One region of the Nonomuraea sp. B19D2 genome, then DNA from elsewhere that is predicted to be linked to it. Evidence: riboswitches for the same ligand, from Rfam matches in the RefSeq annotation. Region 1 holds a riboswitch; the other holds the start of a gene.

The links. A riboswitch is a leader RNA that binds a small molecule or an ion and turns the genes downstream of it on or off. The one in region 1 is predicted to bind thiamine pyrophosphate.
Region 2: linked by a shared signal. The riboswitch ahead of tenA (thiaminase II) and the one ahead of ABN273_RS28180 (purine-cytosine permease family protein) in region 1 are both predicted to bind thiamine pyrophosphate.

What each region holds. Positions count from the first base shown of each region.
Region 1 is NZ_JBEFAK010000016.1:105,580-109,456, reverse strand. Features, by position in the region: gene ABN273_RS28195 (MFS transporter) at 1-1,295, opposite strand, end outside; gene ABN273_RS28190 (winged helix-turn-helix transcriptional regulator) at 1,393-1,827, shown strand; gene ABN273_RS28185 (rhodanese-like domain-containing protein) at 1,926-2,249, shown strand; TPP riboswitch at 2,325-2,440, shown strand; gene ABN273_RS28180 (purine-cytosine permease family protein) at 2,431-3,762, shown strand; gene ABN273_RS28175 (methylated-DNA--[protein]-cysteine S-methyltransferase) at 3,728-3,877, opposite strand, start outside.
Region 2 is NZ_JBEFAK010000041.1:47,289-51,165, reverse strand. Features, by position in the region: gene ABN273_RS45620 (AfsR/SARP family transcriptional regulator) at 1-902, shown strand, start outside; gene tenA (thiaminase II) at 913-1,596, opposite strand; TPP riboswitch at 1,588-1,683, opposite strand; gene ABN273_RS45610 (RidA family protein) at 1,790-2,194, opposite strand; gene ABN273_RS45605 (winged helix-turn-helix transcriptional regulator) at 2,323-2,703, shown strand; gene ABN273_RS45600 (MFS transporter) at 2,751-3,877, opposite strand, start outside.

The sequences.
Region 1 (3,877 bases):
GCCGTCACCGGGACCGCCAGGGCCGTGCGCAGCGCCGTGAGGCCGGCCTCCGCCGTGGTCCCGTCGCCCAGGGCCGCCACGTTGACCGCGGTGACCATCGACAGGCCCAGGGCCGCGCCGAACTGGAACGACGTGTTGATGAGACCGCTCGCCAGCCCCTGCTCCTCCGGCGCGATGCCGTCCGTGGCCACGATCGTGAGCGGGCCGTAGACGAAGGCGAACATCAGGCCGATCAGCAGCATCGAGGGCAGCATGGCCGCGTACGTCCAGTCGAGCCCCACCCCGAGGAAGAGCGCGTACGCCAGCAGCCCCGACAGCAGGCCGCCCAGGACGACCTTGGCGTTGCCGTACCGGTTGACCAGCCACGGCGTGAGCGTCGGGGCGAGGATCACGTCGGCGGCCGCCGCCAGCAGGGCCAGGCCCGTCTGGATGGTGGACCAGCCGCGCAGCTCCTGCAGATAGAGCGTGACCAGGAACTGGAAGCCGAAGAACGAGGCGGTGAGCAGGGCGGCCAGCACGTTCGCCCGGACGAGGGCGCCCGACCTGAGTATGCCCAGGCGGACCAGGGGGCGGGCGGAGCGGCGTTCCACGGCCACGAAGGTCCCGAGCAGCGCCAGGCCACCGAGGAAGGCGGCCACCGTCAGCGGCCAGCCGTCGGACGGGTGCTCGAGGCGTACCACCCCGTAGACCAGCAGCATCATCGCGCCCGTGACGCTCAGAGCGCCCGCCGCGTCGAAGCCGCCGCCGCGAGACTCGGAAGGGGAATCCTTGAGCAGCGGGATCGCGGCGAGGAGGATCACCAGCGACAGCAGGACGGGCGCGAAGAAGACCCAGCGCCAGCCGAACGCGGTCAGCAGGCCGCCGATCACCAGCCCGAGCGCGAAGCCGCCCGCCGCCGTGCCGGCGTAGATGAGCAGGGCCCGGTTGCGCCGCGGGCCCTCGGGGAAGGTCGTGGTGAGCAGGGAGAGCCCGGCCGGGGTCATGAACGCGGCGGCCACCCCCGTGACGAACCTGGCCACCAGCAGCACCCACCCCTCATGAGCGAATCCGCCGAGCCCGGAGAAGGCCAGGAACACCCCCAGCCAGAGCAGGAACATCCGCCGCCGGCCCAGCAGGTCGGCCGCCCGGCCGCCGAGCAGCATGAAGCCGCCGTAGCCGAGCACGTACGCGCTCACGACCCCGCTCAGCACCCCCGTTGACAGCCCCAGGTCAGCCCTGATGGACGGGAGGGCGACGTTGAGCATGGCCACGTCGATGCCCTCGAGAAAGATGGCTCCGCACAAAACAATCAGCACGCCCCAAGAGCGAGCAGGCATAACAAACTCCCGGTTACTTCTAGGCATTTCGGTTCTCTCTTGTAACCGGACACATCATCAGCCAACATGAAATGTCATGGAAGAAGGCACTTCGGAATCACTCGGTTACTGCGACAGCACCGTGGAAGCCGACTACGACGTACGCCAGTGGGACACCCGCGAGGACTGCGAGGTCCGCCAGATACTCGACCGCATCGCGGACAAGTGGTCGCTGCTGGTGATCGCCCTGCTCGACTGCCAGAGCCTGCGCTTCACCCAGCTCCGCCGCGAGATCGACGGCGTCAGCCAGCGCATGCTCAGCGTGACCCTGCGCCAGCTCGAGCGCGACGGCCTGGTCAGCCGCACGGTCCACCCCGTCGTGCCGCCCAGGGTCGACTACGCGCTGACGCCGCTCGGCCGTACGCTGCACCAGACCATAAAGGCGCTGGTCACCTGGACGGAGGAGCACCAGCGGGAGATCGCCGAAGCGCGTGCCGCCTACGACTCGCGTGTTGATGGCCTCACTCCGTGAGGCGGGCTCGGTCGCCAGATGCCGCCGCCTTCCCCCGTCGCTCCTTCGTCGCTCCTCCTCCAGGCGGCGGCGCTCCCTCGCCGCGAGATGATGGAGTCATGACCGTTCCTGAGATCGAAGCCAGTGCCGTTCCCGACGACGCCTACCTGCTCGACGTCCGAGAGCAGGACGAGTGGGTCGCCGGGCACGCGCCGGAGGCTGTCCACATCCCCATGACCCAGATCCAAGGGCGGGTCGACGAGGTGCCCGGCGACCGGACGGTCTATGTCGTCTGCCGGGTTGGCGGCCGGTCCCTGCAGGTCGCGGCCTGGCTCAACCAGCTCGGGCGCGACGCGGTCAACGTCGGTGGCGGCATGCAGTCGTGGGAGTTCGCGCGTCGCCCGATGGTCAGCGAAACGGGGCAGACGCCCTTCGTGGCCTAAAAATCTTCTCAAAGCACATGTAAAGCCTCCCTGTGGCGTTTCTGCCGCCACTAGGGCATGATGAGGGCGCCAACTTCAGATCGTCGCGGGAGCTCGGGGTTCACCGGGCTGAGAGGGCAGCACACGATCCGCTGCCGACCGCCTGAACCTGTCCGGGTAATGCCGGCGTAGGGAGTGTGCGATGACGCATGTCGCCGACGAAGTTCCCCTGACCCTCGAGGGCAGGCCGCCGAAGACGCTGGGCGTGCTCGACCAGGGTGCGCTCTGGGCGAACCTCGGCGTGAGCCTTCTGGGCTTCTCCGGAGCGCTGCTCCTGCTCGACCCGCTCGGCGGCGCCCCGCTCAGCCTGGCCGCCGCGCTGGTGGCCGTCGTGGTGGGCAGCCTGATCGGCACGGCCATGGTCGGCCTGTCCGCCATCCCGGGCACACGGACGGGGGAGCCCGCGATGGTGCTGCTGCGGGGGCTGTTCGGCGCGCGGGTCTCGTACGTGCCCACGGTGCTGAACATCGTGCAGATGATCGGCTGGGGCGCGTTCGAGCTGTGGGTCATCGCCAAGGCCGCCGGTGCCATCTTCGGCGCGGTGCCGTACGCGGTGTGGGTGATCGCGGCCGGAGCGCTGACCACCGCGCTCACGATCTGGCCGCTCGGGTCGGTGCGGATCCTGCGGCGGTACGTCACCATCGGCGTGATCGTGTCGCTGGTGTGGTTCGCCTGGTTCTTCCTGACCCGGGCCCCCGTGCACACCGGCGGGTCCTGGGCGGCGTTCGCCCCGGCCGTCGACTACGTGATCGCGCTGTCGGTGTCGTGGGTGCCGATGGCGGCGGACTTCGCCCGGCACTCCAGGTCGAGCGGGGCCGCGTTCACCGGCGTGGTCGGCGGGTACACGTTGGCGCAGGTGGCATGCCTGGGGCTGGGCGTGTACGCGGTGGCCATGGCGGGGGCGGACGCGGTGCTGGCCGATGGGACGTCGGTGTTCGGCCCGTTCGTCGCGGTGCCGCTGGGCGCGCTGTTCTTCGCGATCCTGGTGCTGCGCGAGACCGACCAGTCGTTCGCCAACGTCTACTCCACCACGGTCTCGCTGCAGAACCTGATGCCGCGCGTGGACCGGCGCATCTTCTCCACCGCCATCGGCGTGCTGACCGTCGCGATCGCCCTGTTCGTGGACGTCACCTCGTACGGGGCGTTCCTGGGGGTGATCGGGGCGGTGTTCGTGCCGATGTTCGCGGTGCTGGCCGTGGACTACTTCGTGCTCGGCGGCTCGCGCGGCTGGAACACCGCGGAGAACGCGCCCGCGCGCTGGTCGAGGCTGGTGCCGTGGGCCCTTGGCTTCGTCGCGTACTGGCTGACGACCTCCACGCCCACGGTCCCGAAGTGGGACGCCTTCTGGCAGTCGGCCCGCGAGGCCATCGGCTTCACCCGGCAGCCGTGGATGAACGGCGCGCTCGGCGCGGCCGTCGTGGCCGCGCTGGTGGCGCTGCTCATCGGCTCGTTGACGCGCGCTTCTCGACGTTGAGCAGGTGCTGCTTGGCCGTGGGGCCGCCCGCGTAGTCGCCGAGCCCGCCGTCCTCGCGCACCACCCGGTGGCACGGCACGATCACGCACACGGGGTTGGAGGCCAGCGCGTTGCC
Region 2 (3,877 bases), on a different contig from region 1:
AGCGGGAGTCCCTTGTGGAGGCGGTACGGCTGGCCGCCGGCGCGGGCCTGGCCCAGTCCGCGTGGGGGCTGGCCGCGACGCTGGTCCCGTACTTCGACCTGCACTGCCTCCTGGACGAGTGGCAGGCCACGCACCGGATCGCCCTGGACAGCGCCCGCGCGGCCGGCGACCGCCACGGCGAGGCGGCCATGCTCCGCGGCCTGGCCCAGGTCTGCGTCTACCAGGACCGGTACGCCGAGGCCGGCGAGATGTTCAGGCGGGCGCGGGCCATCTTCCACGAACTGGGCGACATCCGGAGCGAGGCGATCTCGATCTGCGGGCTGGCGGCGGTCAACCAGTTCTCCAACCGGCACCTCAAGGCGCTGGGGTCTTTCAGGCACGCGCTGGCCATGTTCCTGGCCATCGGCGACAGGAGCGGCGAGGCGTACGCGCGGCAGGCGATCGGGCGCGTCTACCTGTCGCTGCGTGACGTGCGCCAGGCCTCGCGGTGGCTCGGGGACGCGCTGCGGCTGGCCGAGGAGCTCGGCGACGCCCACCGCGAGGGCTGCGTGTCGATACAGCTCGGCCGCCTGTACGACCTGGTCGCCGAGTCCGAGCGGGCCATGCGCTACCAGGGGCACGCGCTGGACATCTTCGAGTCGCTCGGGGACCGGCACTGCGGCGCGTACGCGATGCGGAACCTCGGCGGGCTCCAGGTGGCCAGGGGCGACCGGTTGGACGGCTCCGACCAGCTGGAGCGCTCGCTGATGATCTTCCAGCAGCTCGGTGACCGGAGCGGGGAGGCCGACACGTACCAGACACTGGGCGAGCTGTACCGCTCGTCCGGGCGTGCCGCGCTGGCCCGGCACTACCTGCACCAGGCCCTCGAGCTGCGCAGGGAGCTCAGCGACTCGTACGCGTGACGGCGGGGTGTCAGGCGAGCCACTGCGCCGTGGGCCAGGTCTCGAGGCGCCAGGCGCTGTCCCAGAACATCCACTCGTACTCGGTGGCCCGGCAGAACGCCTCCTCCATCGCCCCGCGCGTCCCCGGGTCGGCGAGCTCGGCCAGCCGGTCCACGAGCGCCTTGGCCTGCTCCACCGAGGCCGCGAAGGACGGGTCGGAGTAGGTGGATATCCAGGTCCGGTACGGGTGCCCGGCGGCACCCGCCGTGCGTTCGAGCAGCGCCGCGCCGACGTCCTGGTACACCCAGAAGCACGGCAGCACGGCGGCGGCGAGCACCGGCAGCGGGGCGGCGAGCGCCGTGGCCTGGAGGTAGGAGGAGTAGGCCAGGCAGGTCGGCGAGGTGGCGATGCCCGCCGTCTGCTCGGCCGTCAGCCCGAACTCCTCGAGGTAGCCGGCGTGCAGGCCGCGCTCGACGACCAGCGCCGTGTGCGCGCTCTGGGCGAAGAACGCGGCGTCGGCCGGGTCGGTGGCGCGGGCCGAGGCGGTCGCGAGCACCTTGGCGTACGCCACCAGGTAGCGCCCGTCCTGGACCAGGTAGAACGCGAAGCGGTCCCGGTCGAGGGTGCCGTCGCGCAGCGCGGTGTTGAACGGGTGGTCGTGGATCGCCTCGAGCAGCGTGGCCGTGCGCGTCCAGATCTTCTCGGAGAAGGTCACCGATGACGTCCCTTCGCTAGTGCGAACTAGATCAGGTTCGACGGGTGTGATCTCAGCCCGGCGCGCCGGGCACCCCGCGTCGCGGGCAACGTTAGCAGACGGCGAGATGACCGGCGCTCGCGGCCGGCCTCCGTGCCCAACGGCACCAAGCCGGGCATCGGATCCCCCACTACTCGCACCTGGTGTGACCGCTTCAATCGATGATCGCGGTGACTTCGGCCTCGATGAGGATGCCGGGCTCGAAAAGCACGTCCACCCCGATCAGCGCGGCCGGCGGCGTGGCGATGTCGAACTCGCGGGCCGCCTGTTCGATGCCCGCGTTGAAGGCGTCGTACATCTCTCTCTTCCAGCCTGCGGCGTACCACGTGAAGCGGACGACGTCGTGGAACGTCGCTCCGGCCGCGTCCAGCGCTTTGGCGACGTTGCGGTAGACCTGGGTGACCTGCCCTGCGAGGTCGCCCGGTGCCACGAGCTCGCCGTTCTCGTCCCAGGCGACCTGTCCCGCGATGTGGACCTGCCTGCTCCCCCTCGCCACCGCGACGTGGTGGTAGAGCGGGACTTGGACATGCCTGTCAGGGTTGATGAGCGAAACAGCCACGAGATCTCCTGATCGGTTAGGTGATCGAGGCGCCGGAGGGCGCCCGTGCTCTCTTGCGGTTACTCAGAAACCATAGGAGAGTGTTCGCTGACGTGGAAGAACGCACTTTTTAGAGACTGGGGAACCTGATGGTGACCAAGCAGTTCGCGGGCACGGCTGACGAAGCGGACCTGAGGCGCGCGGACTCCCTGGCGCGGGAGATCTTCTCTGATGTCGCCAACAAGTGGGCGTTGCTTATCATCGAGACTCTCGGTGAGCGCACCCTCCGCTTCATCGAGCTGCGCGACGAGGTCGAGGGCATCAGCCACAAGATGCTCACCCAGAACCTGCGCATGCTGGAGCGCAACGGCCTGGCCGAGCGGAAGGTGCATCCCACTGTGCCGCCGCGAGTCGAGTACACCCTCACCGAGCCGGGCCAGGCCCTGCGCGCCACGGTTGATCTCATCTGCGGCTGGACCCACCAGTACTTCGGCCACATCGAGACCGCCCGCCGGCGCTTCGACGCCTGACGGCTCCCCCACCCCGACGCCGGTGCCCCTAGCAAGATCGGCGTCCATCATCGGCGTGTTGAGCGTTCTGGACGACGGCGCCCACGTAGCAGTTCGCCGCCGAGCAGGGCCGCGCACGCCCCGGCAGTCAGCAGCCCACCAGCGAGGAAGGTGCCCCGTACATCGGCGAGCGGCAGGACCAGTCCCCCAAGCGCGGCACCCGCTGCGATGCCGGCGTTGTAGGCACCGGAGTTCGCTGCGAGCGCGATGTCCGTGCGGCCCGGGGCGCAGTGCAGCATCGCGTTCTGCGTGGTCATGAACACCGGCCCGAGTGCACCGCCCATCAACACCAGGAACACCACCGCCGCCACCGGATGAGCGCCGAACGCGTACAGGCCGAGCATCCCCACCGCCTGCGTGGCCACGGCGGTGGCCAGCGCGGACTGCGCAAAGCGGTCCAAAAACGCCGCGGTGATGCTCACTCCGGCCAGACACGCGACACCGAAAACCACGAACAGGGCGCTGACCGCGCTCGGGGAGAACCCGCTCACGTCGCCCAGGAACGTCACGATGTAGGTGTATCCCGTGAACGCCCCGGTGGCGGACAAGGTCCCGGCCGCCAGCACCGTCCAGAACCGCCACACGTCGGGACTGGTCGCGTAGGCGGCTGGCTCTTCTTCCGGACGCGAAGTCGGTAGCAGAACGGCGATCGTCACCAAAGAACAGAGCCCCAGAGCCGCCAGCATGGCGATGGGCACCTGCCAGTTACTCTGCTGGCCCAGCCAGGTCCCAGCGGGAACGCCCAGCACGAGAGCGAGCGAACCAGCGACGGACAACGCCCCGATCACACGCCCCCGGACCTCGGGCGCGAACAGGCCCACCGCGACCGGCCCCATTACGGCCCAGAACAGCGCCTGGGCGAGCGCGGTCAGCAGCCGCGCCACCAGGAGCAGCCAGTAAGAGGGGGCCAGCGCCGCAACAAGACTGGACACCACGAGCGCGGCCAGCAGTCCCGTGAGCACATAACGTCGGGGCACGGCCCGCACGACGTGGGCGATCGGCACCGATGCGACGGCCACCGTCACGCCGTAACCGGTGACCAGGAGACCGACCGCTGACAGGGACACCCGCAGGTCTTCGGAAATGAGCTCCAGGAGGCCGACCGGCAGGTTCTCCGCGGTGTTGAAGGTGAGGG